Regions from separate parts of the Allochromatium vinosum DSM 180 genome, predicted to be linked through region 3. Evidence: predicted binding sites of a transcription regulator. Region 3 holds the regulator's gene; each other region holds the start of a gene.
The links. The regulator FNR, encoded in region 3, switches genes on or off when oxygen is low (the NO sensors DNR and NnrR bind a similar motif). The targets are predictions, from matches to a motif close to TTGATNTANATCAA.

Region 1 (10,591 bases), 1.6 Mb from region 3:
AGTCCACCGCCGACGACAGCACCGGCCGCGCCCGCCCCCAGGAGTGTCGCGGGACCGAGCGTGAGCGGCACCGACACCGGCTCATAGAAACCGCCGGCATCCCAGAACTGCGGCTCGGAGCAGCCCAGACAGGGATGCCCCGCCTCGACCGGCCAGCTGGTGCCGTCGTTCCATTTCATGGTGGCGCAGGCGTTGTAGGTGGTCGGACCCTTGCAGCCGAGCCGATACAGACACCAGCCCTGTTTGGCCCCTTCGTCGTCGAAGCTCTCGGCGAACAGCCCCTTGTCGTAGAAGGGCCGGCGATAGCAGCGGTCGTGGATCGACTGGCCGTAGAAGGCGAGCGGCCGGCCATAGCCGTCCAGCTCGGGTAGCCGACCGAAGACCAGATAGTGCGCGATCACGCCGGTGATGACCATGGGGATCGGCGGACAGCCGGGGACATTGATGACCGGCTTGTCGCGGACCAGATCCATGACCGACATGGCGCCGGTCGGATTGGGCCGCGCCTGGGGCAGACCGCCGAAGGCGGCGCAGGTGCCGACCGCGATCACGGCGGCGGCGTGCTCGACAGTCTCCATCAGGATCGAATAGTTGCTGTGACCGGCAACGGTCGAGAAGCCCGGATTGGCGTCCGGCCCCGGGATGGAGCCGTCGACGATCACCAGATACTGGCCCCGGTTCTCATCCATCGCCTGGAGCCGCGCGGCTTCGGCCGCCTCGCCCGAGGCCGCCTGAAGCGTGTGATGGTAGTCCAGCGAGATGAAATCGAGGATCAGGTCTTCGAGCGTCGGGGCATGGGCGCGGGTCAGGGATTCGGTACAGCCGGTGCATTCCTGGAACGACAGCCAGATGACCGAGGGACGGCGCGCCTGCTCCAGCGCGGCGGCGATGGCCGGCGCCATGCTCGGCGGCAGGGCCATCAGGGAGGCGGTCGCGGCGCAGAGCTTGAGGAATCCGCGGCGTGACAGGCCGTGATCGCGCAGGCTCTCGCCCAGTGTCTTGTCGGATCTCTTGCGCATGGTCCCTCCTTTCGGGTGTCAGGACGAAGGTGGCGAAGCGTTCGGCGCGGCGGCGTCCAGTCCGGACTCGGAGAGTCGATCCTCGAGTGCACCGAGCGACTCGGCGAGATCCTCCGGGCGCGGACGCAGGATCTCGGGGATGGCGGCGATCTCGATCTGATAGCTCAGGCGCTGATCTTCCAGGCCGCGATAATCGACCAGCCAGACGCCGGGGATGGCGGTCTCCTGGATCAGGGTCGGACCGAGCGCTTCGACACGCGCCTGGACCTCGCCCGAACCGAGCACAGCGGTCAGGCGCTCCAGGTCGCCCGGACCGAAGGGCATGGAATGGAGATCGATGCGCGTCTCCTCGCCGCTGGCGAGCAGGCGTTCGAGTGCATGACGGATCTCGTGCAGGATGGGGAGCGCGTGCCCGTGTTCATGCCGGGATCGCGCGCAGGATGCACCCGATGAGGAATGACCGATGGTTGGATCCAAGCCTGACATATCCACTCCAGCTCGACGTCGATGGAATGGATTCTAGGTCGATCCAAGGTTTTTTGATTTGATCTGGAGCAGGTGATTTTAGAATGTCAGCAGATATTGAAGGACGCGAACGCTAGTAGCCCCGAAAGTACCAGAGGTTGTTCCAGCCCGGCGGGTAGAGCCGGTGAAAGGACTCACGATCCTGGTCGATGCGCTCCTGGCGCTCGGCGCGGCGGCGGCGCAGATCCTCCTCCCAAGCCTCTGACTGGAGCGCGCCCTGTGGATGATGGGTGCGGCGGCGTTGCTCGTGCTGCTCGCGCACGGCCGAGCGCCGAGCCTCCCAGGCTTCGCGCTGGGCGCGGACCTCGTCGAGCCAGGGCGCGGTCACGTCCGGTTGAGCCATGCCGATGGACGCCGGATCGACCGGGACAGCGGCTCGCCCCCCGGGCTCATCGGCGATCGCCAACCCGGTCAGGGCGAGCAGAACGCCGCCAACCAGACCGAACGCCGGGCCTCTCGCGCCCGAATACACACTGGCTACACTCGAGGTCTGACCCGGCTCAGGCCGCAGGACGCGCTTCGAGTCGATCATGGATCTCGCGCCTCAGACAGGACAGCGCCTGCTCGCAGGTGATGGGCGTCTCCTCGGCGGTCGTGATGAAGAAGACGTCGTCGACCTCGGCGCCGACGGTGGCGATCTTGGCATTCTGCAACCGGATGCCGCACTGCTCGAACACCGCCCCGACCTCGGCCAGCAGTCCCGGCCGGTCGAGGGTCGTCAGACGCATGATGGTGCGCTGGTTGGGTTCGTCGACCGAGAAACACACGCGCGTCTCGATCGGAAAATGCCGATGCTGACGCGAGGCCGTGCGCGTGACCCGGATGCGGGCCTGGGTCGGTTCGGCCAGACGCGCCGCGAGCTGTTCGCGCACCTCGCCGAGACGCAATGGATCGTCGATGGGCGCGCCATCGCGATCGAGCACCTGATAGCTGTTGACCACCATACCGTCGCTGGTGGTCATGACGCGCGCATCCATGATGTTCAGGCCCATCTGATCGAGCGCGGCCGTGGTGCGGGCGAACAGATTGTCGCGATCGCGCGAGTAGATGAAGATTTCGCTGCCGCCGCGCGCGGTGATCGGCCGGATGTCGACCAGTGGCCAGTCCGCCGGCCCGGTCTCCAGCATACGCCGGGTCTGCCAGGCGATTTCGTCGGGCGAGTTGTAGAGAAAGAAGTCGCGGTTGAAACGCTGCCAGAGCGCCTGACAGGTGTCCGGTTCGACGCCATAGCGCGCCACCAGACGCAGACCCTCGGCCTGTTTCTGCGCGACCAGCTCATCCTGGGCCTGGGGATTGTCGAGACCGCGCAGCAGCGCGCGCCGGGTGCTGTAGTAGAGCTCGCGCAGCAGCGCATCGAGCCAACTGTTCCAGCGTCCCGGATTGGTGGCGCGCGCATCGGCGACGGTCAGCAGATAGAGATAGTCGAGCCGGGTCGGATCGCCGATCAGCGCGGCGAAGGACTGGATGACCTCCGGATCGCCGATGTCCTTGCGCTGCGCGGTCATGGACATCACCAGATGCTGTTCGACCAGCCAGCACACCAGCCGGCTGTCGAACGCGCTCAGACCATGGTGCTGGCAGAAGTCCCAGGCGTCGCGCGCACCAAGGCTGGAGTGGTCGCCGCCGCGCCCCTTGGCGATGTCATGGAAGAGTCCGGCCAGATAGAGCAGCTCCAGCTTGGGGATGCGCCGTGCCACCGCGCTACAGAGCGGGAACTCTTCGTCGTGCTTGGGGATGACGAAGCGGCGCAGGTTGCGCAGCAGGGTCAGGGTGTGCTCGTCGACCGTGTAGACGTGCAGCAGGTCGTACTGCATGCGCCCGACGATGTTGGCAAAGGCCGGGATGTAGGCCGGCAGCACGCCGTATCGGCTCATGCGGCGCATGGCGTGGGTGAGCCCGATCGGTTCGCGCAGGATCTCCATGAACAGACTGCGCGCGCGCAGATCGGCGCGGAAGCTGTCGTCGATACGATGGCGGTTCTCGCGGATCAGGCGGATGGTGCTGGCACGCACGCCCTCCAGCTCGGGATGGGTCTGGAGGATGTGGAAGACCTCCAGCAGCGCGATCGGTGTGCGCCGGAACACGCTTGGCGATGTGACCTCCAGATAGCCGCTGCGCGACTGGAAGCGCTTGTTGATCGGCACGGGCGGGCCGATGTCGTCGTGCAGCAGGATCGCCTCGCCGAAGAGCTGCAACAGCATCTCGTTGAGCTGATTGAGCTCCTGGACGGTGCGATAGTACTGCTGCATGAACTGCTCGACGGCCAGATTGTTCTCGCCGTCGCTGAAGCCGAACTGATGAGCCAGGGTGCGCTGATAGTCGAACAGCAGCCGGTCCTCGTGCCGCCCGGCCAGCCGATGGAGCGCGAAGCGGATGCGCCACAACAGAGTCTGGCCGCCGATCAGGGCCCGATGCTCGGCTTCGGTCAGAAAGCCGTGATCGACCAGCTCGTGCAGCGTCTCGGCGCCGAAATGACGCTTGGCCACCCAGCCGATCATCTGGATGTCCCGGAGACCGCCGGGATTCTCCTTGATGTTGGGTTCGAGGTTGTAGGCGGTGTCGCCGTACTTCTGCCAGCGCGCGCGCTGCTCCTGGGTCTTGGCGGCGAAGAATCGCTCGCTGTTCCAGAGACGGTCGGGGCCGGTGGCCGCGCGCATATCCTGGAAGAGCGCTTCAGAGCCCGCCAGCCAGCGTGCTTCCAGCAGGTTGGTCATCACCGTGACGTCGGCCTCGGCCTCGCGCACGCAATCCTCGACCGTGCGGACACTGTGACCGACCGCAAGCCCGATGTCCCACAGCAGGGTCAGCAGACGCTCGATGGACTCGATCAGCGGGGGCGAGGGTTCGGCGTCGATCAGGATCAGGATGTCGATGTCGGAGGCCGGATGCAGCTCGCGCCGTCCATAGCCGCCGACCGCCACCAGCGCCGCAGCGGAGGATTCGCTCAGATGCAGGGTCCAGACATCACGCAGGACGGCGTCGATGAGTTCGCTCAGTTCACGGACCAGGCGCGTGACCGGAACGCCCTGGTCATAATGCTGGTAGAGCGCGTCCTTCCCCGCTCTGAGCCGTTCCTTGAAGAAGCGCAGTGAGTCCGACGGCGAGAGCGTCGAGTCGACCGGCGCGGTGGCGGCGAGCAGGGAGGCGCCCTGGGTCATGAGACGCCCAGGGTCGCACGCTCGGCGGCGCGCAGGGTCAGAATCTCGTGGCCGGTCTCCGTGACCAGGATGGTGTGTTCCCACTGAGCCGAGAGACTGCGGTCCTTGGTGACGACGGTCCAGCCGTCCGGCAGCACCTTGATGAAGCGCTTGCCGGCGTTGACCATGGGCTCGATGGTGAAGCACATCCCCGGCTTGAGCCTCAGACCCTCGCCGGGCTTGCCGTAGTGCAGCACCTGCGGGTCTTCGTGGAACTCCTCGCCGATGCCGTGTCCGCAGTATTCGCGCACCACCGAATACCCCTGGGTCTCGACGAAACGCTGAATGACATGCCCGATGTCGCCGAGCGTGGCCTCCGGCTTGACGGCGGCGATACCGAGCATCATCGCCTGCTGCGTGACGGTTACGAGCCGACGGGCGAGCACGGACGGCTCGCCGACGAAGAACATGCGGCTGGTGTCGCCGTGATAGCCGTCCTTGATCACGGTGATGTCGATATTGACGATGTCGCCCTTCTTGAGCCGCTTGTTGCTCGGGATGCCGTGGCAGACCTGATGGTTGATCGAGGTGCAGATCGACTTGGGGAAACCGCGATAGTCGAGCGGAGCCGGGATGGCGTGATGGTCAACGATGTAGTCGTGACAGAGCCGGTCGAGTTCCTCGGTGGTGACGCCGGGTTGGACATGGGGCTCGATCATGTCGAGCACGTCGGCGGCCAGACGGCAGGCGATACGCATCTTCTCGATCGCCTCTGGGGTCTTGATCCGCACATTCATCTTACGGTTGGAAGCATCCACGGTCTTTTGATATCGATTCGGCTCGTCAGACGTTCGGGCATTTGCCCCTGTGTAACCGGCTATGGTATAAAACGCGGCGCGCTGTCGCAATTGACGACTATCCACCATGGCACATGATGGGGGCTTGCGGCGGCGACACCAAGGCGGAAATCTGCGTTTCCGCTCTTTTTCGTTTGGCCCTTCGGCCAGGCACGCCCCACAGACGTGCCGATCCGTCCACACACGCGCCGTCACAGAGACTGGGTGCCCGTTCACTCGGGTTGTCGCCTGGGGCGCGTGGAGGCCTAACCCAACCATTCAGATTCAGGAAGTGAAGATCGTGAGCAACGTCACCATGCGTCAGATGCTGGAGGCCGGCGTCCATTTCGGCCACCAGACCCGTTACTGGAACCCCAAGATGGGGGCTTTCATCTTCGGGCAGCGCAACAAGATCCACATCGTCAACCTCGAGAAGACCCTGCCGCTCTACCAGGATGCCGTGAACTTCATGGGCACCCTGGCCGCCAACGGCGGCAAGATCCTCTTCGTCGGCACCAAGCGCGCCGCGCGCGATGCCATCCGCGAAGAGGCCGAGCGTTGCGGCATGCCTTTCGTCAACCACCGCTGGCTCGGCGGCATGCTCACCAACTTCAAGACCATCCGTCAGTCGGTCAAGCGCCTGAAGGATCTGGAGGCCATGTTCGAGAGCGGCACCATCGAGCGCTTCAACAAGAAGGAAGCTCTGGGTCTGTCGCGCGAGCGTGACAAGCTCGAACTGAGCCTCGGCGGCATCAAGAACATGGACGGCCTGCCGGACGCGCTCTTCGTCATCGACGTCGGCCACGAGAAGATCGCCGTGACCGAGGCCAACAAGCTCGGTATCCCGGTCATCGGCGTGGTCGACACCAACAACGACCCGAGCAACGTCGACTACGTCATCCCCGGCAACGACGACGCCATCCGTGCCGTGCGTCTCTACATCGCCGGTGCGGCCGACGCCATCCTCGACGGTCGCAGCACCGCTGCCGCCATGGTCGGCCGTGGCGCAGGCTCCATCCAGGACGAGGCTCAGGCCGAGGCGTGATCGCCCGCGCGCCCCGCTCCACCTGAGTGGGGCGCGCCGCCTGTCTCGACCGATCCAGTTCTTCAGAGACGCCGCGCGGTGCGGCGCCTCTTCATCCGATTCAAGCAGACCCCGAGCGGGTCGACGAGGTGTTCTAGTCATGGCGATTACAGCCGCATTGGTCAAGGAACTGCGCGAGCGCACCGGCGCCGGCATGATGGAGTGCAAGGCCGCGCTCGTGGAAGCCAACGGAGACATCGAGGCCGCCATCGAGGCCATGCGCAAGTCCGGTCAAGCCAAGGCCGCCAAGAAGTCCGGCCGTACCGCCGCCGAGGGTGTGGTCATGATCCAGATCACGGACGACGGCAAGCAGGGCGTCATGGTCGAGATCAACTGCGAGACCGACTTCGTTGCCAAGGACTCCAACTTCCTGGAATTCGCCGAGGCCGTCACGGCCGCCGCGCTCAGCGGCGGCGTGGCTGACGCCGAGTCGCTGGCCGGTCAGACCCTGGCCGACGGCAGCACCGTCGATGCCGCCCGTGAGGCCCTGATCGCCAAGATCGGCGAGAACATCCAGGTGCGCCGCCTGCAGCGCTTCGACGGCACCGAGGGCGCACTCCACAGCTATCGTCACGGCGTGCGCATCGGCGTGGTGGTCGAACTGGTCGGCGGCGACGAGACGCTCGGTCGCGACATCGCCATGCACATCGCCGCCAGCAACCCACTGTGCATGAACGCCGATCAGGTACCGGCCGAGACCCTGGACAAGGAGCGCGAGATCTTCAAGGCCCAGGCGCTCGACAGCGGCAAGCCCGAGGCGATCGTCGAGAAGATGATCGAGGGCCGCATGCGCAAGTTCCTGGAAGAAGTCACCCTGCTCGGCCAGCCCTTCGTCAAGAACCCCGACCAGACCGTCGCCCAGCTGCTCAAGCAGGCCGGCGCCGAGGTGCGTCGCTTCACGCGCCTGGAAGTCGGCGAGGGCATCGAGAAGAAGGTCGAGAACTTCGCCGAAGAGGTCATGGCTCAGGTTCGCGGCAACTGAGCCATTGCGGTATCCTGCCCCCATTTCGATGACATCACCACGAGGCCCGCGGCCATGACGGCTCCCGCGTATCGACGCATCCTGCTCAAACTCAGTGGCGAGGCGCTGATGGGCGCGGGCGACCACGGCATCGATCCCGATGTCCTGGAGCGGCTCGCGGGCGATGTCCGCGATCTGATCGCCTCGGGCGTTCAGGTCGCGCTGGTGATCGGGGGCGGCAACATCTTTCGCGGCGCCGGGCTGGCCGCGCGCGGCATGGATCGGGTCACGGGTGATCAGATCGGCATGCTGGCCACGGTGATGAACGCCCTGGCGATGCAGGATACGCTGGAGCGGTTGTCGGTTCCGGCGCGCGTGATGTCGGCGCTCAAGATCAATCAGGTCTGCGAGGACTACATCCGCCGCCGTGCCATGCGTCATCTGGAGAAGGGGCGCGTGGTGATCTTTGCCGCCGGCACCGGCAATCCTTTCTTCACCACCGACTCGGCGGCCAGTCTGCGCGCCATCGAGATCGGTGCCGACCTGCTGATCAAGGCCACCAAGGTCGACGGTGTCTATTCCGCCGATCCGGTGAAGGTTCCGACCGCCACCTTCTATCCCCGACTCAGCTATGATCAGGCGCTGCGCGAGAATCTCGGGGTGATGGACGCCACCGCCATCGTGCTGTGCCGGGATCACGCCATGCCCCTGCGGGTCATGAACATCAACGAACCGAACGCCCTGCCCCGCCTCATGGCCGGCGAGGACGTCGGTTCACTGGTCGTAAGCGGAAACTGACATCATGATCGACGATATCAAGCAAGACGCCGCCGAGCGCATGGCCAAGAGTGTCGAGTCGCTCACCCACGAACTGGCCAAGATCCGCACCGGTCGCGCCCATCCGTCGCTGCTCGACCACATCATGGTCTCCTACTACGGGCAGGACGTGCCGATCCGCCAGGTCGCCAACATCAACGCCGAGGATGCGCGCACCCTGCTGGTCACGCCCTGGGAGCGCAACATGGTGCAGGCGATCGAGAAGGCGATCATGCAGTCCGATCTCGGACTCAACCCCAACACCGCCGGCACGGCGATTCGGGTGCCCATGCCGCCGCTGACCGAGGAGCGCCGACGCGATCTGATCAAGGTCGCGCGCAACGAGGCCGAACAGGCGCGCGTGGCGGTGCGCAACATCCGCCGCGACGCCAATCACGATCTCAAGGAACTGGTCAAGGACAAGATGATCTCCGAGGACGACGAGCGTCGCGGTCAGGAGATCGTGCAGAAGCTGACCGATCAGTACGTCAAGGAAGTCGACGCGGTACTGGCCGAGAAAGAACAGGACCTGATGTCCATCTGAGACCGCCAGCCGAGTCATCGTGGAAACCGCTTCAGACGTCGCTCATCCGCCGGTATTCGACCCGCGCGTGCCCCGGCATGTCGCCATCATCATGGACGGCAACGGGCGCTGGGCCAAGCAGCGCGGCCGGCCGCGCACGGCCGGCCACCGCGAGGGCGTCAAGAGCGTGCGCGCCGTGGTCGAGGAGAGCGTGCGCCGGGGCGTCGAGACGCTGACCCTCTTTGCCTTCAGCAGCGAGAACTGGCGTCGCCCGCGCACCGAGGTCAACATCCTCATGGAGCTGTTCATGACCGCGCTGCGCAGTGAGGCACGGCGGCTGAACGAAAATGGCGTGTGTCTGCGCGTCATCGGCGAGCGCGGCGCCTTTCCCGAGAAGCTCCAGCAGCGCATCGCCGAAGCCGAGGCGTTGACCGCCGACAACACCCGGCTCAACCTCCAGGTGGCCGCCAATTACGGCGGACGCTGGGACATCGTCCAGGCCGTGCGGCAGCTGGCCCTGGACGTCCAGGCCGGCTGGCTCGATCCGTCCCAGATCGACGAGCGGCGGCTGGCCGACCGTCTCTCTTTCCCCGATCTGCCCGAGCCGGACCTGTTCATCCGCACGGGCGGCGAACAGCGTCTGAGCAACTTCGTGCTCTGGCAGTCGGCCTATTCCGAACTCTATTTCTCCGACGTGCTCTGGCCGGACTTCGATGCCGCCGCCTATGGTCAGGCGCTCGACGACTATGCCCGGCGTCAGCGGCGCTTCGGGCTCACCGGCGATCAGGTCGAGCAGACGGTCCCGGCCCTGGTGGATTCCTGTGTCGGATAACGCTTCGCCCGCCTCGAACAATCTGCGCCGCCGCGCTCAGACCGTGCTCTGGCTCGCACCGCTCGTCGTCGGTGCCGTACTCCTGCTGCCGACCTGGGCCTTCGCGCTCTTTCTCGGCGCGGCCATGCTCATCGCGGCCTGGGAATGGTGCGGACTGGCCGGCATCGGCGGACAGGCCGCGCGCCGGTTCTATCTGGCGTTCATCGCCGCCACGCTGGCGAGCCTCTGGCACTGGTCCGAGGCGAGCTGGTCGCCGTTGCTCCTGGCAAGCCTGATCTGGTGGCTCGCTCAGAGCCTGATCATCCCACGCATCCAGCGCATCGAGCCGGTCGACGGGCCGCGTCCTATGCTGCTGATCACCGGACTGCTGATCCTGACCTCGACCTGGGTCGCCCTGCTGAGCCTGCATCGCATCGCGGAACTCGGCCCCGGACTGGTGCTCTCGCTCCTGATCCTGATGGCGATGGCCGATTCGGCGGCCTATTTCGTCGGACGCCGCTGGGGCCGGACCAAGCTCGCTCCGGCGGTCAGTCCGGGCAAGACCCGAGCGGGCGCCTATGGCGCCCTGGCCGGAGCCGCGTTCGTCGGACTGCTCATCGCTGGCTGGCTCGGGCTGGCGCCCTTGGGTGTGCTGGCGATCGCGATGCTGTGCATCCTGGTCGCCATGCTGTCGATCATCGGTGATCTCTACGAGAGTCTGCTCAAGCGCCGGCGTCAACTCAAGGATTCGAGCCAACTCTTGCCCGGCCATGGCGGCCTGCTCGATCGCATCGACAGCCTGACCGCGGCCGCCCCACTCTATGCCCTGGGCATGACCTGGGCCCTGACCTGACTGGAGTAGGACTGTGATTGGCGTGA
Region 2 (10,591 bases), 130 kb from region 3:
CCTATCTGTTCGAGTCGGTGCAGGGCGGCGAGAAATGGGGCCGGTACTCCATCATCGGCCTGCCGGCACGCACCGTCATCAAGATCCGCGGTCGTCAGATCCAGGTCGAGCGCGATGGTCAGGTGATCGAGTCGACCGAGAGTGCCGATCCGCTGGCCTGGATCGAGCAGTACCAGAGCCGGTTCCAGGTCGCCGAGATCGAAGGTCTGCCGCGCTTCACCGGCGGTCTGGTCGGCTATTTCGGCTATGACACCATCCGCTATATCGAACCGAAGCTCGCGGTCTGCCCCAATCCCGATCAGCTCGGCACGCCCGATATCCTGCTGATGGTTTCGGACGAGGTGGTCGTGTTCGACAACCTCAGCGGGCGGCTCTACATCATCGTGCACCTGGACCCGACCGCCGGGGACACACTGGAAGCCGGCGAGGCGCGTATCGGTGCGCTCAACGCCATGATGCGTCAGCCGATCCCCAATGGTCAGAGCAACCCGCCGCGCGAGGTCGAGGAATCGCATTTCGTCTCGGGTTTCACCGAGTCCGCGTTCAAGGAGGCCGTCGAGCGCATCAAGGAGTACATCCTCGCCGGCGACTGCATGCAGGTGGTGCTCTCGCAGCGGCTCTCGATCCCCTTCGGTGCGCCGCCGCTCGATCTCTACCGAGCATTGCGCGGGCTCAATCCCTCGCCCTATATGTACTTCCTGGATCTGGCCGACTTCCAGATCGTCGGTTCCTCGCCCGAGATCCTGACCCGGCTGGAAGACGGCGTGGTCACGGTGCGTCCGATCGCCGGCACCCGACGGCGCGGTCACACCGAGGCCGAGGATCAGGCGCTCGAAGCCGAGCTGCTGGCTGACCCCAAGGAACTGGCCGAGCATCTGATGCTGATCGATCTCGGACGCAACGACACCGGGCGCGTCTCCGAGATCGGCAGCGTGCGCCTGACCGACAGGATGATCGTCGAGCGCTATTCGCATGTGATGCACATCGTCTCCAACGTCATCGGCCGGCTCAAGGAGGGCCTGAGCGCCATCGACGTGCTGCGCGCCACCTTCCCCGCCGGAACCGTCTCGGGCGCGCCCAAGATCCGCGCCATGGAGATCATCGACGAGCTGGAGCCGGTCAAGCGCGGCATCTATTCGGGCGCGGTCGGCTATCTGTCCTGGAACGGCAACATGGACACGGCGATCGCCATCCGCACCGCCGTCATCCAGGACGGCACCCTGCACATCCAGGCCGGTGCCGGCATCGTCGCCGACTCGGTGCCTGAGTCCGAATGGCAGGAGACCATGAACAAGGGGCGCGCGATCTTTCGCGCCGTCACCGCCGCCGAGGTCGGGATCGACCGCTATGGCTGCGGGGTGAAGCGGGTCTGAAACCCGTTCGGAAGTCATCGCCATGCTCGATACTGTCATCACGGTCGACAATTTGATGGATCTGGCCGGCAGCAAGGTCTTCTGGCGTGGCGAGAGCTATTTCTCGGGCAACGCGGTCGGTCGGGTGCGGGTGATGGGTGACCGGATCAAAGCCAGGGTCCAGGGCACCGAGGTCTATCAGGTCGAACTCTGGGACGACGGCGGCCAACTGGGTTATGACTGCACCTGTCCGCACGCGGCCGATGGCTACTTCTGCAAGCACTGTGTCGCGGTCGGTCTGGCCTGGATCGGCGGCGCGGCGGATCGGCCGGATGTCGACGACGAGGACGGGACGGCTGTCTCGCGGACGCCTACGGATCCCTGGAAACTCATTCAGTCCTATCTGGAGACCCAACCGCAAGAGACGCTCGTCTCCCGGCTCATGGAGATCGCCCGGCGCGACGACCGGCTTTATCAGTCGCTCCTGCTCAAGGCCGAACGCGGACGATCGGGAAGCGATCAAGCCAAGCGCTTTCGACGTGCGATCGATGAGGCGACCCGTGGCGCTGAAGACGACTGGCAGAGCGCCGAGGAGTTCGCCGAGGATCTCGGCGCCGTGATCGACGCACTGGAGGAACTGCTCGAACCGCAGAGCGCCACCCTGCTGATCGACTTGACCGAGCACGCCATCGAACGCGCGGAAAAGGCTATGCAGCACATTGAGGATGACGAGGAGGGCGCAGGCGTCGAGGTCGTCGAACGTCTGGGTGAGCTGCACCAGAAAGCCTGCCGGCTCGCGCCGCCCGATCCGGTCGAATTGGCCGAGCGACTGTTTCGGCTCGAAGGGCGCCAGGATTTGCAGTTCGTCAGCTTCAGCCCGGACACCTACAGCGAGGCGCTCGGCGAACGCGGTCTCAAACGCTATCGCGAACTGGTCGAGGCCCAGTGGCGCGACCTGTCCCCACCGGACGCAGGACGCTACGACCCGCAGTACGCGCGTCTCAAGCGCCTGATGGAGTGTCTGGCCAGACTCGACGGCAATGTCGAGGAACTGGTCGCCATACGCGCACGGGATCTCGATTCCTCCTACAGCTATCTGGACATCGCCGAGATCTGGACCCAGGCCGGGGAACCGGAACGCGCCCTGGAATGGGCAGAGCGCGGCCTGGCGGCCTTTCCTGAGAACACCAGCAACCGTCTGCGTGACTTCCTGGTCGCGGCCTATCTGGAGCGCGGACGCCGGGACGAGGCGCTCGCCCTGACCTGGGTGCAGTTCGATGAGCAGCCCGAACTCTCATGCTATCAGAAACTCAAGGCGGTCGCCGAACGGCTTGGCATCTGGCCGGAGCAGCGCGAGCGGGCGCTGAAGCGGCTGGAGGAATACATCCAGACCGAGGCCGCCAAGACCAGTCGATGGCGGCCCCGGACTTCGGAACCTGACTATTCGTCGCGGGTCGAGATCGCGCTCTGGGAAGAGGATCCCGAAGCAGGGCTGGAAGCCGTCGGACGCGGTACCTGTGACTCTCGACTGCTGATCCGGCTCGCCGGTCAGCTGGAAGCCGGGCAGCCGGACGAGGCCATGAAGCTCTATCGCCGAATCATCCAGCCCACGATCGAGCAGACCAACAGCCGCGCCTACGAAGAGGCCGTCAAACTGATCCGGCGCGTCGGCGAGCTGATGAAGCAACAGGAGCGCCTGCCGGAGTTCAGGGAGTATGTGGAGGGATTGCGTGCGCGTTACAGAGCCAAGCGCAATTTCATCAAACTGCTCGACACGGTCCGAACCGCTTGATTGGGTAAGCAGCACAGGCACCGGTGTTCAGATTCCAGCACAACGCTGATCGGATTCATTCGTTGAAGTGAAACCCGGATGATCCAGACACAATGACCATAACCTTAACGCGAGTTCTGGATAAGGGCGGCGACTCTTGGGGGCGAAACCAGCTCAGGTTTCAGGAGACCACCCTGAGGCCCCGAAGAGCCGCCATGATCGATTTTGAAGCCGTGTACTGCGATGTAGATGATTTCTGCCAAGTGTTTTTGCCGGTGTGGCACCGCCAACTCCTGACCAGCGGGCAGCGAGGTCGGCCGCGGGCCAGGCGTTTGAGGCTCAGCGAGATTCTGACGATCCTGATCGTCTTCCATCAATCCCAGTACCGCAACCTTCAAAGCGTTCTATCTGTTGTACCTGAGCCAACACGCCCGCCGCGAGTTCCCCAGCCTGGTGAGCTATACGCGATTTGTGGCGTTGATCCTGCCGACCTTGATGCCGCTATGCGTCTATAGCAGCTCAACGTGATAACCATACATGACCTTTTGGTTGCGCCCCGCACGCAAAAAGCCAAATCAAGGGTGGGTAGAATGCATATCAAGTCAGATGGCAATATCGGCTGCCGACCGCACTAGACCGGCAGCCGAGCCGCTTATGACGACCTTGGGCCGTCCAGCTACGCGTTGTTCGCCGATTCTCCCCAGCGGCCTTGCGGGAGGATCGGCGTGGTTTGGCGACAGGCGACTAGAGCACGAAGTCGCTAGCCTGCATGGCGATTGCGCCTGTCAGCTCAATGGCAAAATCGGCAACCTTGTCGCCATTGGTGTCGCCCGTGATTAGTGTTTTGTTGCTCAGGGTCTGATAACGCAGCTCACCTGAGACGCCGCTGAAGGCTTTAATGCCGACGAACTTGAAGACCCCTTCGTAGAAGGTGGCGAGCGAGAGATCGATTTTGTCGCTTTGGGAGCGAGTAAAGTCCGTGATGACATCCGGCATAGAAGCCGAGGTATCGGTGACCACACTGAAGACGAAGCGATCCGCTCCCCCTCCACCGGTCAGGCTGTCCTGTCCGCCGGCGCCATCGAGCACATCGTTGCCGCCAAGACCGCTTAGGGTGTTGCTGAGAGCGTTTCCGGTCAGCGTGTTGTTGAGTGTGTTGCCCGTGCCTGTCTTGGGATTATTGGCGTCGCCCAAGCTCTTATCGTACATCAATTCAAGATTCTCGATGTTGCCACCCAAGGTGAGATTGATCCACGACTGCACAGTATCGTTGCCTTGGCTGAATGCCTCGGTCACGACATCGCCGGCATTGTCGACGACATAGACATCATCGCCCGCGCCACCCTTGAGTGCGTCCGCACCCTTGCCGCCATCGAGTCGATTCGCGCCGGTGTTGCCGGTCAGACTGTCGTTGTAGTTACTGCCGATCAGATTCTCGATCTTGATCAGGGTGTCCTTCCCGGAACCGCCGGTGTTCTGAGCCGTTGTGACAGCGAGATTGACCGCAACCAGACCGTCGCTCTTGACATAGGAGACGGTATCGCTGCCCAGACCACCATCCATAATATTATTGCCGGAGCTGGCGATGATGGTGTCATCGAAGGTACTGCCCGTGATGTTTTCGATCGATAGCAGCGTGTCCCCGCCGGAGCCGAGTGTATTTTGGCGGGTCGAGAGGTTCAGATTGATGATCACGCTGCCGGTGGCGCTGTTCTCATAAGAGACGGTATCGCTGCCGCCCAATCCATTGAGCACATTGTCACTGGTCGTTCCCTGCAGGATATCGTTGTAGTAGCTCCCCGTGAGATTGTGAAAACTGTCGCCGACCAGGGTATCGGTCCCGGAGCCGCCCGTATTCTGAGCGGAGCCGAGCAGCGACAGATTCACCCGTACGCCCGCCGTGGCCCCAAACTCGTAAGACAGGGTGTCTTTAGACGAGGAGGACGTGTTTTTAACGCCGTCGAGCAGGTTGTCCCCGACATTGGCGTAGATGACATTCGCCAGGGTATTGCCCTTGCCGGTCAGGTTGACCGAACCCAGCAGCAGCAGGTTTTCGACATTGGTCGGCAGGGTGTTGTTGAGGATGCCGACCTCGGTCATGATGGTGTCTGTTCCGGCACTGCCGGCCTCGATCACGGTGTCGAAGCCGTCGACCAGATAGGTGTCGTTGCCCTTGCCGCCCTCCAGCCGGTCCGCACCGCCGGCGCCATCAAGCAGATTGTCCTTGTCATTGCCGATGATCGTATTTTGCAGTTCGTTGCCAGTGCCGTGGATGTTGTCACTCCCGATCAACTCCAGTTTTTCCAGATTGGCACCCAGCACATAACTCACGATCGAGCGCACGGTATCGCTCTGGGTCTTGGAGGCGTTGGTCTCGATCACCGTATCGTTGCCATCGACATAGTAGATGTCGTTGCCGTCGCCGCCGATCAGGACATCGGCGCCCAGTCCGCCGTCGAGAATATTGGCGCTGCTATTACCGGTCAGCTGGTCGTTGAAGCGGCTGCCGATCAGGTTGTCGATGTTGTTGAGCTTATCCATGCCCGAGCCGATGGTGGCCTGTGCACCCGTGACCGCCAGCGAGACCTTGACCCCCGCCAGGGCCGGGTTGGCGCTCTGATTGATGCTCGATTTGGGGTTGATGGAGGCGATGTACGGCGAGGAGAGCGAATAGGACACCGTATCGTTGCCGCTTACACCGTCGAAGACATTGTTGCCGACATTGGCGATGAGGAGGTTGTCGCCGGTGTTGCCGGTGGCGTTGATGCTCGTCGTCCCCATCAGCTGGAGCCATTCGACATTGGCGGTCAGGGTGTAGCTGAGACTCGCCTCGACCAGATCGATCTGTAGGGAGGACGTGGAGGTATTAGTCTCGATAACCACGTCGTCGGCGCTGTTGACGACATAGACGTCCTGACCGTCGCCGCCCTCCATGGTGTCGGCACCCGTGACGCCATCGAGCCGATTGGAGCCGCTGTTGCCCGTCAGCCGGTTGTTCAGGGTGTTGCCGGTCGCGCTGTTGTTGGCGGTGCCCAGCAACAGAAGGTTCTCGACATTCGCGGTCAGGGTATAACTGATCCAGGACTCGACGGTATCCACGCCGCCGGCCGCTAGGGCCGAGGTTTCAATAACCTCATCTTTTGTACTGTCAACGACATAGGTATCGTTGCCGTTACCGCCTTCCATGCGATCGTCGCCCTTGCCGCCATCGAGCCGATTGGCGGCGCTGTTGCCGATGAGCACATTTTTGAGGGTGTTGCCGGTGCCATTGATGGCGGTGGCGCCAGTCAGGTTCAACTGCTCGACATTGGCGCCGAGCGTGTAGCTGACAGACGATTTGACCGTATCCCATTGATCAAGTCCAGTCGAAGCATTGGTCTCGTTGACCTGATCGCTATCGTTATCAACGATGTAGGTGTCCGCACCATCGCCGCCGATCATAATGTCCGCGCCCGCCTTGCCGTCGAGCGTGTCGTTACCGCCCAGGCCATGCAGAAAATCCGACTGGGCCGCGCCGGTCAGGGGGTTGTTCAACTCATCCTTGGCGATGTCGGTGGTGTTGTCGCCCACCAGTAACAGACTGCCGTTTTTGAACTTGACGTTGCTCATGGTCAACTGTCCAAGCACGACGTTTTTGAGCGTGAAGGTCTTGCCGCCGTAGCTGAAGAGCAGATCGGTTTGAACCTGGGTGACCGAGCCTAAGCCGGCGCTGATGGTGTCGTCATCGAATTGCAGAATGTCCGACCCAGGGGTGAACGTCAGGGTCTGACCATTAGTGATCTTACTGAAGTAATAGGTTGCCATGATGCGTTCCTGCATTGGTTGAGGATGACAAGCCTGCGCGTCGGCTTCAGCGTTGTCGTGGCATGAAAATGCGCTGAAGTGTGTAATTTTTGCGCGTAAACTTTACAACGAATGTGGACGCTAATTCAATTAAACTCGTCATGGAATCGGTGCGTCGCCTGAAGTTCAAACCCGCACGTTGGTCAGAATAAAGCGCGCCGCCTCATCCCGGGACTGCACACCTGTCAAGTCCCCGGAGGTTGTAGCTCACCACCTATCACCTTGAGGTGCCCACGTGCCGGGTCGTCAAGGATATTGGTGCACAGGGATTCGGCTGGCTCAACATCACGCTGCTTCATGCTCAAGCCGTCCTCGATTTCTCCTCACATCACAAAGATCCCTTTGATCGCTCAGGCGCAGTGCGAGGGGATGCAGATCCTGACCTATGATCGGCTGTTTCGCTACTATCTGCCGGATAAGCGCCTTGTGCGCTCTGTTTCTTCGATCCGATTGCGACGCCTGCCCATCGAACGACGACCGAGTGTAGCTCAAGACCCTGGACCAACTGTCATCAATTCGAGTGCCAGAACGAGCGCATCCTCGCGCCCATTGGGCGCGGGGTAGTAATGGCGCCGCCGACCGACCTCACAGAATCCCTCGGCACGATAGAGCGCCAGTGCCGCTGTGTTCGAGACGCGCACTTCCAGAAAGGCCGTCTCGGCCTCGCGCCGGCGCGCCAGCCGCAGCAGATGACGCAGCATCTGACGCCCCAGCCCGCGCCCCTGCCAGTCGGGGTGGACGCCGAGATTGAAGATCTGGCATTCGCCGACCGCAACCGACATCACACCATGCGCAACGATGGTCGCGTCGATCTCGCCCAGCCAACAGTTGTAGCCGGCCTTCAGACAGTCCTCGAAGATCTCACGACTCCAGGGAAAGGCGTAGGCGGCGTACTCGACCGCGAGCACTGCGTCCAGATCCGCCTGACACATGGGCCGCACGCGCAGGCGCTTACACGCCCCTTTGTCTGTGCTCGCCGAAGCGGTATTCACTCGATTCCGTCCCCCAAGATTTGAACCCCAGCCCGGATCATCGCTCAAAACCTGTCTCACGCCCACTTGATCTCGATCAGGATAACGTCGATTCGTACCGCCGCGCGGCGCGAGCCGTCACCAACGCCGCCTGTTTTCGGTCTATAGTTTGGCTCTGAGTGCCGCGCTTGGCATTCCGCATCGCGGTCATCCCGTTCCAACCACCCAAATGGACAGTCCGATGTCGCACAACAGCCTGGTCACACTCGACGGCAACGAGGCCGCCGCCTACGTGGCGCACCTGACCAACGAGGTCATCGCCATCTATCCCATCACGCCCTCTTCCAACATGGGCGAATGGGCCGACGAATGGTCCTCGCTGGGCGTCAAGAATCTGTGGGGCACGGTCCCCGATGTCGTCGAGATGCAGAGTGAGGGCGGCGCGGCGGGGGCCATCCACGGTGCGCTCCAGGGCGGATCGCTGGCGACCACCTTCACGGCCTCGCAGGGCCTGCTGCTGATGATCCCGAACATGTACAAGATCGCGGGCGAACTGACCCCGACGGTGTTCCATGTCTCGGCGCGCGCGCTCGCGGCTCAAGCCCTGTCGATCTTTGGCGATCACTCGGACGTCATGGCCTGTCGCGCCACGGGATATGCCATGCTGTGCGCCGGTTCGGTACAGGAAGTGATGGACTTCGCGCTCATCGCCCAGGCTGCGACGCTCGAAAGCCGCCTGCCCTTCCTGCACTTCTTCGACGGTTTCCGCACCTCGCACGAGGTCAACAAGATCGAGCGGCTGCCGGTCGAGACCATCCGCGCCCTGATCGACGAGGAGCTGGTCAAGGCCCATCGCGAGCGCGCCCTGAACCCGGATCATCCCAAGCTGCGCGGTACCTCGCAGAACCCGGACGTCTATTTCCAGGGGCGGGAGACGGTCAATCCTTATTACGCCGCCGCGCCCGCCATCGTGCAGGGCGTTATGGACCGCTTCGCCGCCCTGACCGGTCGTCAGTACCGGCTGTTCGAGTACGTCGGCGCACCCGATGCCGAGCGCGTGGTGATGCTGATGGGTTCGGGACTGGGCGCAGCGGAGGAAGCGGTCGAGCATCTGACCGCGCGCGGCGAAAAGGTCGGGCTGCTCAAGATCCGGCTGTTCCGGCCCTTCGATGCCTCGGCCCTGATCGCCGCTCTGCCCGCCAGTGCCAGCCGGATCGCCGTGCTCGATCGCACCAAGGAACCCGGCTCCGACGGCGAGCCACTCTACAAAGACGTGACCACCGCACTCGCCCGCGCCTTCTCAGCCGGCGAACTGTCGACCATGCCGCGCGTCATCGGCGGACGCTATGGTCTGGGTTCCAAGGAATTCACGCCTGCGATGGTCAAGGCGGTCTTCGACGAGCTGGCCCAGGAGACCCCGAAGAATCCCTTCACGGTCGGCATCCTCGACGACGTGGGCCACACCAGCCTCGCCTGGGATCCTGACTTCAAGGCCGACGCGATCCAGGGCGTGACCGCCTGCGTCTTCTATGGCCTCGGCTCGGACGGCACCGTCTCGGCCAACAAGAACTCGATCAAGATCATCGCTGAGGAGACGCCCAACCACGGTCAGGGCTATTTCGAGTACGACTCCAAGAAAGCCGGCGCCGTGACCATCAGCCATCTGCGCTTCGGCCCCAATCCGATCAAGAGCACCTATCTGATCGGCGACAACGAGGCCAATTTCGTCGCCTGTCATCAGCCGACCTTCCTGACCCGTTACGACATGCTCGACAAGGCGCGTGCAGGCGCCGTGTTTCTGCTCAACTCGCACACCCCGCCGGATCGGGTCTGGGACGACCTGCCCAAACGGATGCAGCGCACCATCATCGACAAGGGGCTGACCTTCTACGTCATCGACGCCTACGGCATCGCGGCGGCGACCGGCATGGGCCGGCGTATCAACACCATCATGCAGACCTGCTTCTTTGCCATCTCGGGTGTCCTGCCACGCGAGGAGGCCATCACCCAGATCAAGCACGCGGTCGAGAAGACCTACGGCAAGAAGGGTCAGGCGCTGCTCGATCGCAACTATCAGGCCATCGACGCCGCGCTCGCCGGACTGCATCAAGTCCAGGTTCCGGCACAGGTCACGAGTACTTTCGATCGACCGCCCGTGGTTCCAGACGCCGCGCCCGAGTTCGTGCGCCGGGTCACGGCCACGCTCATGGCCGGCCACGGCAATCAGCTCCCGGTGAGCCTGATGCCCGCAGACGGCACCTGGCCGACCGGTACTACGCGGTTCGAGAAGCGCCAGCTCGCCCTGCAACTGCCCAAGTGGGACGAGAACCTCTGCACCCAGTGCGGCAAGTGTCCGCTGGTCTGCCCGCACGCGGCGATCCGCGCCAAGGTCTATCCGGCGGCGCTGACCAATGGGGCGCCAGCAAGCTTCAAGCACGCAGCTATCAAGGGCAAGGACTTCCCCGAGGGCTATCGCGTCAGCTATCAGATCGCGCCCGACGACTGCACCGGTTGCGGTCTGTGCGCCGAGGTCTGCCCGATCCGCGATCGCACCAATCCGGATCACAAGGCGCTCGACATGGTCGAGGCCGGAGAGATCCAGCCCGCCGAGCAGCTCAACTGGGATTTCTTCCTGACGCTCCCCGAGTACGACC
Region 3 (10,591 bases):
AGAGCGCGCTCGCCGCCGGTCTGGTCATGGGCATCATGATCATCCCCTTCGTCTCCTCGCTGTCGGACGATGTCATCAACGCCGTGCCCCAGTCGCTGCGCGACGGCTCCTATGCCTTGGGCGCGACCCAGTCCGAGACCATCCGCCGCGTCGTCATCCCGGCGGCGCTGCCCGGCATCGTCGGCGGCATCCTGCTCGCCGTCTCGCGCGCCATTGGCGAGACCATGATCGTGGTCATGGCCGCCGGACTGGCCGCCAACCTGACCGCCAATCCGCTCGACAGCGTCACCACGGTGACGGTGCAGATCGTGACCCTGCTCACCGGCGACCAGGAGTTCGACAGCGCCAAGACGCTCGCCGCCTTCGCTCTGGGACTGACGCTGTTCCTGGTGACACTCACGCTCAACGTGATCGCCCTGTCGATCGTGCGCAAGTATCGAGAGCAATATGAATAATCCAGCCGACACGACGCCGCCGCGTCGCGCCATCGACATCGTCAACGCCTCGCTCAAACGCCGCTATGCCCGCGAGCGCCGCTTCCGGTGGCTCGGGGCCACGGCGGTCACGCTGGGCATGGTGTTCGTGGTGCTGCTGTTCGCCGACATCATCCTCAAGGGTTATACGGCCTTCCAGCAGACCTATATCCAGCTGCCGATCGAGCTGGCCGCCGCGACCATCGATCCGGACGGCGCGCGCGATCCGGCGACGCTGGCGCGCGCCGATTACATGAAGCTGATCCGCGAGGCGCTGCGCGAGCGCTTCCCGGAAGTCACCGACCGTCGCGACCGGCGGCTGCTCAACTCCATGATCAGCGTCGGCGCCCCCGATCTGCTGCGCGAGCGGGTGATGGCCGATCCGGCGCTGATCGGCACCACGCAGGAGCTGTGGATCCTGGCCGACGACGACATCGACATGCTGGTCAAGGGCTACATCGACCGCAACGCCCCGGCGTCCGACCGTCGCGTCGGCGATCAGATGATCGCCTGGGTCGACCGGCTGGAGGCCGAGGGCCGGGTCGCCAAGCGCTTCAACACCATCTTCTTCACCCACGGCACGTCGCGTGAGCCGGAACTGGCGGGTATCGCCGGGGCGCTCATGGGGTCGTTCTACACTCTGGTGCTGACCTTCCTGCTGTCGTTCCCGATCGGTGTCGGCGCGGCGCTCTATCTGGAAGAGTTCGCGCCCAAGAATCGCTGGACGGATCTGATCGAGGTCAATGTCAACAATCTTGCCGCCGTGCCCTCGATCGTCTTCGGTCTGCTGGGCCTGGCGGTGTTCATCGGCTTCTTCGGCGTGCCGCGCTCCACCCCCCTGGTCGCGGCGCTGGTGATGACGCTCATGACGCTGCCGACCATCATCATCGCCAGTCGGGTGGCGCTCAAATCGGTGCCGCCCTCGATCCGCGAGGCCGCGCTCGGCGTCGGCGCCTCGCCCTTGCAGACCCAGTTCCATCATGTACTACCGCTGGCCTTGCCCGGCATCCTGACCGGCTCGATCATCGGCATGGCGCGCGCGCTCGGTGAAACCGCGCCCTTGCTGATGATCGGCATGATCGCCTTCATCGTCGACATCCCCAAGGGATTCAACGATGCCGCGACCGTGCTGCCGGTGCAGATCTTCCTGTGGGCCGACAGTCCCGAGCGCGGCTTCGTCGAGCGCACCTCGGCAGCCATCCTCGTGCTGCTGGCCTTCCTGTTCGTCATGAACCTGGCCGCCGTGTTGCTGCGCCGCCGGTTCGAGCGGCGCTGGTAGGGCCTGAACCCCATCGTCTCGCCTCGCGTTCAGGTGTTCGGCACGCTGGCGCGGTTCGAGCTAGAGGCTTTTTATGAATACCATGGTTGAAGTAATGGACAAGACGACAGGCGCCATCAGCTCCGCCGACTTGGCGCAAGACCGGCCGTCCGCGGCCACCGTCGGCGACGTCACTGTCGCCGATCCGCGCATGACCTGCCGCAATGTCGATGTCTGGTATGGTCCCAAACAGGCCATCAAGGGCGTGAGCCTGGACATCGGCAAGAACGAGGTGCTGTCGATGATCGGCCCCTCGGGGTGCGGCAAGTCGACCTTCCTGCGCTGTCTCAATCGCATGAACGACACCATCGACGGCTGCCGGGTCACGGGGTCGATCCAGCTCGACGGTCAGGACATCTATGACAAGGGACTCGACCCGGTGCCATTGCGCGCCCAGGTCGGGATGGTGTTCCAGAAACCCAATCCCTTCCCCAAGTCGATCTATGAGAACGTCGCCTATGGGCCGCGCATCCATGGTCTGACCAACAACAAGGCCGAGCTGGATGAACTGGTCGAGACCAGTCTGCGCAAGGCCGGGCTCTGGAACGAGGTCAAGGACCGGCTCGATCAGCCCGGCACCGGATTGTCGGGCGGTCAGCAGCAGCGTCTGTGCATCGCCCGCACCATCGCCGTCTCGCCCGAGGTGATCCTGATGGACGAACCCTGCTCGGCGCTCGATCCCATCGCCACCGCCATCATCGAGGAGCTGATCGACGAGCTGCGCGCCAACTACTCGATCGCCATCGTCACCCACTCGATGCAGCAGGCCGCGCGCGTCTCGCAGCGCACCGCCTACTTCCATCTCGGCGATCTGATCGAGGTCGGCGAGACCAATCAGATCTTCACCAATCCTCAGCACCGGCTCACCGAGGATTACATCACCGGACGCTTCGGCTGAGTCCGGCGCGGAGTCCAGGATGAGCGACCCAGCCATCGACAAACCGGCCGGCGATCTCATGGCCGGTCATACCGTGCGCCGTTACGACCAGGAACTGGCCAAGCTGCGCGCCATCATCCTGCAGATGGGCGAGCGCGTCATCGATCAGACGCAGGCGGCCGTCGCAGCCCTGATCGAGGGCGACGAATCCCAGACCTATCGCGTGCTCGATCGCGAACCGCTGATCGACTATCTCTCGCTCGATGCCGACGAAGAGGTGTTTCGGGTCATCGCCCGCCGTCAGCCGACGGCCGTGGATCTGCGCATCGTGCTGGCGCTGTCCAAGATCGCCGGCGAGGTCGAGCGCGCCGGCGACAAGGCCGTGCGCATTGCGCGCGAGGCGCTGGAGCTGCGCCAGCAGGAGCAGGACGGCGAATTGCTCGTCGAACCACTGCGGGCCGCCTTCCAGGCACTCGACGACAGGGCCTGCTGCATGTTCGAGCGCAGTGTGCATGCCGTCACCGGCTTCGATGTCAACCAGGCGCTGACGATCTTCGAAAACGAGCCGGCGCTCTACGCCGCCGCGCACGATCTGCGCCAGTTGTTGGGCGAGTCCGACAGCGATGGCCTGGTGCCGCGTCAGGCCATCGCGCTGTTTCACTGTGCCCAAGCGCTCAAGCGCATCGGCAATCATGCCTCCAATATCGCCGAGCAGGTCATCTATGTCGCGCTCGGTCAGGATGTCCGGTATCGCAACCGCGAGATCCTGATCGAGACACTGCGTCATCGCGGCTACTGACGCCCTGATTTCGTCCGTGATGCGGACCGCGCTGGTTTTCAGCTCGATCGACGCGGCTGTCGAGGCGGTTTAAGCTGTCTCGACTCGGCCCGAGCGGCCAGCCATCGATGAGCGCGTCATGAATGAAACTCTGAAGACGATCCTGGCCGAGGCCATGCACCTGGGGCGAGAGGGCCGCTTCACCGAGGCCACGGCCCTCATCCAGCGCGGGCTGCACCTGACACAACCGCTGCCCGAACAGCGCGAGTCGCACCCGAGTGCGGGCGATCCGGATCGCCGCCCGGTCGTCGAGGCCGATTTCGAGGTCATCGAGGACATCGGCCGAACCGGCGGGCGCTCGATCCATGGCCACTTCACCCACGGAATCGAGACCCGCGACTATCGTGTCTATGTTCCGGCCGGCGCGGATGACAGGCCGCGTCCGCTGATCCTGATGCTGCACGGTTGTCAGCAGGACGCCGAGGACTTTGCGCGTCTGACCCGCTTCGACCCGCTCGCCGACGAGCTGGGGTTCATCGTGCTCTATCCAACCCAGCCGCGCACGGCCAATGCCACCGGCTGCTGGAACTGGTTCCTGCCCGAGCATCGGCGCGCCGATCAGGGGGAGGCCGCCTGGCTCATCGCCCTGACACAGGCGATCGCCACGCGCTACCAAGCCGACCCACATCACATCCATGTCGCCGGACTCTCGGCCGGGGGCGCCATGGCCCTGACGCTGGCGGCGACTCAGCCCGCACTCTTCAGGTCCGTTGGTGTGCATTCGGGGCTGCCGCATGGTCTGGCGCAGGATCAGCTCTCGGCGCTGACGCTCATGCATCAGGGGCCGACGGCCGTCAGCGGCGGGAGAACGGCTATGGATGGCATCGGTGTCCCGGTCATCGTCTTTCAGGGTGATGCCGATCTCAGGGTCAATCCGGCCAATGCCTCAGGGATCATCGAGCAGGCGCTGTCGGGAGCGCCGGAGGCTCGATCAGGGCTGGACGCGTCGGGCGTCGAACGTGAAACGGGACGGGCGCCGGGTGGACTGGGCTATACACGCACCCGTTATCTGGCGGCCGACGGATCGAGTCGGGCCGAACTCTGGATGGTCCAGGGCGGTGGTCATGCCTGGTTCGGCGGCGATCCGGCTGCTTCCTTCGCCGAGCCGCGCGGACCGGATGCCTCTCGCGAGATGGTGCGCTTCTTTCTGGAGCGCAGCGTACCTGACGCCAGGGCGACGGGGACCGATCGCTCAGGATGAGCGATCCCGTTCGCGGATACGCACCTGTTCGTTGTTCTCGACCACGCGGCCGCGTGCGCCGCTGAGCGTGTCGGTGTTTTGGCGCCGAGCCGTCCGCAGCTTACCGAGACGATCCGGGATCGCGGGCAGATGCTGGCCATAGCGTCCTGATCCGGCCACCAGCTTGGAGGCGGCCAGGATCTGCGGGACATATTGCTTGGTCTCGTTCGGCAGGTCGAGCGACCAGAAGTCGGTTGGCCGACCGGCGCGGCGGTTGGCTTCGATGGCCGAGGACACGCAGCCCGGACCACAGTTGTAGGCCGCCATGGTCAGCTCCCAGTCGCCCTCGAAGCGCTTGTTGAGCCGTTCCAGATAATCCAGTGCGGCGCGGGTCGAGGCGACCACGTCGCGCCGCTCGTCGGTGTAATCGTCCAGACGCAGTCCCATCTCGCGCGCGGTCGAGGGGATGAACTGCCACATACCGGCGGCGGCCTTGGGCGAGGTGGCGGCCGGGTCGTAGCGGCTCTCGACGTGCGGCAGCAGGGCCAGCTCCATCGGCAGGCCGCGGCGCTCGATCTCGGCCACGATCAGCGGCAGATAGGGTGCGCCGCGCCGTGAGAGGCGCTCCAGATAGCGCGGGTCGCGGCGGAAGCGTTCGAGCGTGGCGTCGATGCGCGCATTGGCCTGGAGATTGAGCTGCATCCCCGAACGCACGCGCTGCCAGAGATCGCCGCCCGAGGCGCCGCGTTCCACCACCCGCGAGCGTCCCCGAACCCTGACGTCGAGCGCCGGCCTGACATAGCCATACTCGCGCGCCGAGACCACGCCTTCATAGAGGTCGTATGAGCCATTCATCGCGGTCGAATCGTTGCTGGCACAACCTATGAGCAAAACGGGCAGGACGAGCGCGGACAGCAGGCCGACCGCTGGCCCCAGACGCTTGACTTCTGGCATGTGAACCCCGACTAAATAAATATAAGTCTTTGAATGATTTAATTATTATTAAAACAACCCGGCTATCATACGCAAAGGCTGCAGTGAATTCCAGGTTTAGGCATTCGGCTCGAACGATCCGGTGCCGGGACAACGGGCGTCGATCGCGGTTAACATGTGCGCCCCGATGAGGCGCAGGCATGACCACAGATCCGCTCCAGCCCGACCAGTCCGATCCATTGCAGGCGTGGTATCGCTCGGCGCTCGGCGCCGAGGTGGCAAACCATGAGGGCGACTGTGTCCGGCGTCTGCTGGCCAACACCTTCGGCTACTATCTGGTCCAGGTCGGCGCAAGCGAGCGCTTCGGCGAGGCCCTGACGGCGAGCCGGATCCGGCATCGCGTGCTGCTGCCCGGTACGCCGCCGACCGGGGCGGTCCAGGGGCTGAGCATCGTCGGCGAGCCGGACGCCCTGCCGTTGGCCTCCGACAGCATCGATGCCGTCCTCCTGCCCCACGTCCTGGAGTATTCGGATCGCCCGCGCGCGATCCTCGCCGAGGTCGAGCGCGTGCTCATCCCCGAGGGGCGACTGATCCTGCTGGGGTTCGACCCGCTGAGTCTGTGGGCGCTGGGACGTCTCTGGTGGCCGGCCTGTCGGCGTGCGCCCTGGAACGGACGCTGGCGGCTCGCCGTCCAGGTCGAACACTGGCTGAACGAGCTGGGCTTCGAAATCGAGGTGTGCGAGCGGGCGCTCTTCTGTCCGCCCATCGTCTCGCCTGCGGGGGCGCGCTGTGCGACCATCGAATCGCTCGGTCGCCGGTTCTGGCCGCTGTTCGGCGGCCTCTATGTCATTCGCGCCGTCAAGCGCGTGGCGACCCTGACCCCGCTCAAACCCTATCGCACCAGCCGCCACGCTCTGCTGCCGGGCGGCGCCGTGCGTCCCACCACCCGAGGAACCGGGCATGTCTGACTGTGTCGAAGCCTTCACCGACGGCGCCTGCAAGGGCAACCCCGGCCCAGGCGGCTGGGGCGTGCTGCTGCGCTGGGGCGAGGTCGAGAAGGAACTGCACGGCGGTGAGCGCGAGACCACCAACAACCGCATGGAGCTGATGGCCGTGATCATGGCGCTCGAAGCGCTCAAGCGCCCGACCCCGATCCGGATCACCACCGACTCGCAATACGTCAAGCGCGGAGTGGGCGAATGGATGCCGCGCTGGAAGCGCAACGGCTGGCGCACCGCCGATCGTCAGCCGGTCAAGAACCGCGATCTCTGGGAGCGTCTGGACCGGGCGCTCGGCCAGCACGAGGTGAGCTGGCGCTGGGTCAAGGGCCACGCCGGGCACGCCGAGAACGAGCGCGCCGACTGGCTCGCCAATCTGGGCGTTCCAACCACAGGAGGACGCTGACGATGCGTCAGATCGTCCTGGATACCGAAACCACGGGTCTTGAGCCGCGCGAGGGCCACCGGATCATCGAGATCGGCTGCGTCGAGCTGGTCGACCGCCGCCCGACCGGACGCAACTTCCACGAATATCTCAACCCCGAGCGCCAGATCGACGCCGAGGCCGAGGCCGTGCACGGCATCAGCAACGCCTTCCTCGCCGACAAGCCGCGCTTCGCCGAGCGTGCCGAGCGGCTGGTCGAATATCTGCGCGGCGCTGAACTCATCATCCACAACGCCGCCTTCGACGTCGGCTTCCTCGATCACGAGTTCGGCCTGTGGCGCGGCGCCGAGGCTCCGCGCATCGCCGATCTCTGCACCGTGACCGACAGCCTGCTGATGGCGCGCAAGCTCCATCCGGGCCAGCGCAACGGACTCGACGCGCTCTGCAAGCGCTATGCGATCGACAACTCGCACCGCACGCTGCACGGAGCGCTGCTCGACGCCGAGATCCTGGCCGATGTCTATCTGGCGATGACCGGCGGGCAGGTCTCGCTGTATCTCGGTGGCGAGGGAATGAACGGCTCGGGCGTGGGCGAGGGTCCGGTGCATCGCGGTCGCCTCGACCCCGAACGCCCGCGCCTGCGGGTGGTGCGGGCGACCCAGACTGAGCTGGAGGCGCATCGCGTGCGGCTGGACGCGATCTGGAAGGCGAGCGGCGGTTGTGTCTGGCTCGGCGGGACGGATTGATCAGGTGTGATGTTGACGTTGGGGCTGGCGTCGTCCTGGGCCGACACCGCCGAGGATCTCTTCGAGTCCCTGGAGATCGAGCAGTTCGATGTGCTTGCGCTCGACGCGCACCAGGCCGTCGTCCTGGAAACGGGTGAAGAGACGGCTGACGGTCTCGACGGCCAGCCCCAGATAGTTGCCGATTTCGTGCCTGGACATGCTCAGGTGAAAGTCAGTCGCCGAGAGTCCGCGTTTGTGCAGGCGCTGCGAGAAGCTGAGCAGAAAGGCGGCGAGCCGCTCCTCGGCGTTCTTCTTGCCGAGCAGGAGCAGCATGTCGGTGTCCTGGCCGATCTCCTTGCTGAGCAGCCGGTACATCTGGTGCTGGAGGCTGGGGATGATCGCGGTCAGCTCCTCCAGCCGCCCGAAGGGGATCTCGCAGATGGCCGAGGTCTCCAGGGCGCTGGCCGAGCAGGCGTGCTCGCCCTTGTCGATGGCGTCCAAGCCGAGGATCTCACCGGGCAGATGGAAGCTGAGCACCTGTTCTCCACCCTCGCTGCTCGGGGCGAAGGTCTTGAGCGAGCCGGTCTTGACGACGAACAGCGAGCGGAAACGGTCGCCCTCGCGAAACAGGATGTCACCGCGATGCAGTGGCCGTGCGCGCTTGACGATGTCGTCGAGACGTTCGACGTCCTCGGGCGTCAGTCCCATGGGCAGGCAGAGCGAGGAGAGGGTGCAGTGGCGGCACGCCACGCGGATGGATTCGATCGAGATCACTGTACTCTGATTCAAGACTTCCGCCCTCATTCCTCATCATGGCCCGATGTTGGGGCTATATGATTTTGTTTTTGATCTAGATCAAGTGCCGGCGTTTTTTAACCCGTTCCCCTCTGAAACTCAAGTGCTTATGTTTTCTTACACTTTTGGTTTCAGGTCGTTCCGGATGCGCGACTCCGCCAAAGCGTCCGAGGCGCCTGCAACAAACCACGCCATGCAGGATCGGATTGAGCCGGTGCGGCGATTTTGGTAGTTTGTCCAGGCATCCGAGTCACGATTCCCGACTCCCTCGACCCTCCCTCGGCTCCCATTCACTATGACAAAGTTCATCTTCATCACCGGCGGTGTGGTTTCATCGCTGGGCAAAGGCATTGCATCGGCCTCGCTGGCGGCGTTGCTGGAGGCGCGCGGTCTGCGCGTCACCATGATCAAGCTCGATCCCTACATCAACGTCGATCCGGGCACCATGAGCCCCTTCCAGCACGGCGAGGTCTATGTCACCGACGACGGCGCCGAGACCGACCTGGATCTGGGCCACTACGAACGCTTCCTGCGTACACGCATGGGGCGTAACAACAACTTCACCACCGGCCAGATCTACGAGAGCGTGATCCGCAAGGAGCGCCGGGGCGACTATCTCGGGCGCACGGTGCAGGTCATCCCGCACATCACCGACGAGATCAAGGCCAGCATCCGGCTCGGCGCCGAGGGTGCCGACATCGCCATGGTCGAGATCGGCGGCACCGTGGGCGACATCGAGTCGCTGCCGTTCCTGGAGGCCATCCGTCAGATGCGGGTGGAGGAGGGGCCGGAGAACTCGCTGTTCATGCATCTGACCCTGGTGCCGCACATCCGCACCGCCGGCGAGATCAAGACCAAGCCGACCCAGCACTCGGTCAAGGAGCTGCGCTCCATCGGCATCCAACCCGACATCCTGCTGTGCCGCGCCGAGAAGCTGCTGCCGGACGAGGAGCGGCGCAAGATCGCGCTCTTCACCAATGTGTCGGAGAAGGCGGTCATCTCGGCCATCGACGCCGACAACATCTACCGCATCCCGCGCCTGCTCCATGCTCAGAGCCTCGACGAGCTGGTGGTGCGCCAGTTCCATCTCGATGTGCCGGAGGCGGATCTCGCCGAATGGGATCGGGTGATGGACGGCTTCGATCATCCCGAGCAGTCGGTACGCATCGGCATGGTCGGTAAGTACATGAACCTGACCGAGGCCTATAAGTCGCTGTCGGAGGCGCTCGCGCACGCCGGCGTGCACACCAACACCAAGGTCGAGATCGTCTATGTCGACTCCGAGGTCATCGAGCGCGAGGGCACCGACTGTCTCGACGGGCTCGATGCCATCCTGGTGCCGGGTGGATTCGGCGAGCGCGGGGTCGAAGGCAAGGTCATGGCCGTGCGCTATGCGCGCGAGCAGCGCGTGCCCTATCTCGGCATCTGTCTCGGGATGCAGGTGGCGGTGATCGAATATGCGCGTCACATGGCGGATCTGGAGGGCGCGCACAGCACCGAGTTCGACCGCCAGACCCCGCATCCGGTCATCGCGCTCATCACTCAGTGGCGCGATGAGCAGGGGCGGATCGAGACCCGTTCGGAGAGCGACGATCTGGGCGGCACCATGCGGCTCGGCGGTCAGAACTGCCGGCTGGAGCCGGGCAGTCTGGCGCGCTCGGTCTATGGTCAGCCGCAGGTGCGCGAGCGCCATCGCCACCGCTATGAGTTCAACAACGCCTATCTCGACACCCTGAAGGATGCCGGGATGCGCTTCTCGGGCTGGTCGCTCGACAACCGGCTGGTCGAGATCATCGAGATCCCGGATCATCCCTGGTTCATCGCCTGTCAGTTCCATCCCGAGTTCACCTCGACCCCGCGCGATGGGCATCCGCTGTTCGAGGGCTTCGTGCGCGCGGCCCTGGTACAGCGTCAGTTCAACGGAGAACCCGCCGCATGATGCCGCTGGCCGGTTTCGAGGTCGGTCTCGACCGGCCGCTGTTTCTGATCGCCGGACCCTGTGTCATCGAGAGCGAGACGCTGGCACAGGAGACCGCCGGGGCGCTGAAGGAGCTGACCGAGGCGCTCGG

Region 1: the regulator FNR is predicted to act here: its motif matches at 1,564-1,577, upstream of ALVIN_RS10160 (hydrogenase expression/formation protein).
Region 2: the regulator FNR is predicted to act here: its motif matches at 8,025-8,038, upstream of nifJ (pyruvate:ferredoxin (flavodoxin) oxidoreductase).

The regions. Positions count from the first base shown of each region.
Region 1 covers NC_013851.1:2,337,915-2,348,505, forward strand. Annotated here, with positions in the region: gene ALVIN_RS10155 (hydrogenase small subunit) at 1-1,019, opposite strand, end outside; gene ALVIN_RS10160 (hydrogenase expression/formation protein) at 1,038-1,505, opposite strand; gene ALVIN_RS10165 (hypothetical protein) at 1,618-2,076, opposite strand; gene glnD ([protein-PII] uridylyltransferase) at 2,045-4,702, opposite strand; gene map (type I methionyl aminopeptidase) at 4,699-5,499, opposite strand; gene rpsB (30S ribosomal protein S2) at 5,834-6,562, shown strand; gene tsf (translation elongation factor Ts) at 6,702-7,583, shown strand; gene pyrH (UMP kinase) at 7,638-8,360, shown strand; gene frr (ribosome recycling factor) at 8,365-8,922, shown strand; gene uppS (polyprenyl diphosphate synthase) at 8,990-9,733, shown strand; gene ALVIN_RS10205 (phosphatidate cytidylyltransferase) at 9,723-10,565, shown strand; gene ispC (1-deoxy-D-xylulose-5-phosphate reductoisomerase) at 10,579-10,591, shown strand, end outside.
Region 2 covers NC_013851.1:313,089-323,679, reverse strand. Annotated here, with positions in the region: gene trpE (anthranilate synthase component I) at 1-1,373, shown strand, start outside; gene ALVIN_RS01350 (SWIM zinc finger family protein) at 1,396-3,144, shown strand; partial or broken gene ALVIN_RS18370 (IS982 family transposase) at 3,339-3,645, shown strand; gene ALVIN_RS16420 (calcium-binding protein) at 3,868-6,927, opposite strand; gene rimI (ribosomal protein S18-alanine N-acetyltransferase) at 7,455-7,898, opposite strand; gene nifJ (pyruvate:ferredoxin (flavodoxin) oxidoreductase) at 8,179-10,591, shown strand, end outside.
Region 3 covers NC_013851.1:442,302-452,892, forward strand. Annotated here, with positions in the region: gene pstC (phosphate ABC transporter permease subunit PstC) at 1-455, shown strand, start outside; gene pstA (phosphate ABC transporter permease PstA) at 448-1,752, shown strand; gene pstB (phosphate ABC transporter ATP-binding protein PstB) at 1,847-2,689, shown strand; gene phoU (phosphate signaling complex protein PhoU) at 2,709-3,467, shown strand; gene ALVIN_RS01900 (extracellular catalytic domain type 1 short-chain-length polyhydroxyalkanoate depolymerase) at 3,586-4,707, shown strand; gene ALVIN_RS01905 (transglycosylase SLT domain-containing protein) at 4,699-5,541, opposite strand; gene ALVIN_RS01910 (class I SAM-dependent methyltransferase) at 5,820-6,587, shown strand; gene rnhA (ribonuclease HI) at 6,580-7,023, shown strand; gene dnaQ (DNA polymerase III subunit epsilon) at 7,026-7,748, shown strand; gene fnr (fumarate/nitrate reduction transcriptional regulator Fnr) at 7,749-8,516, opposite strand; gene ALVIN_RS01935 (CTP synthase) at 8,818-10,461, shown strand; gene kdsA (3-deoxy-8-phosphooctulonate synthase) at 10,458-10,591, shown strand, end outside.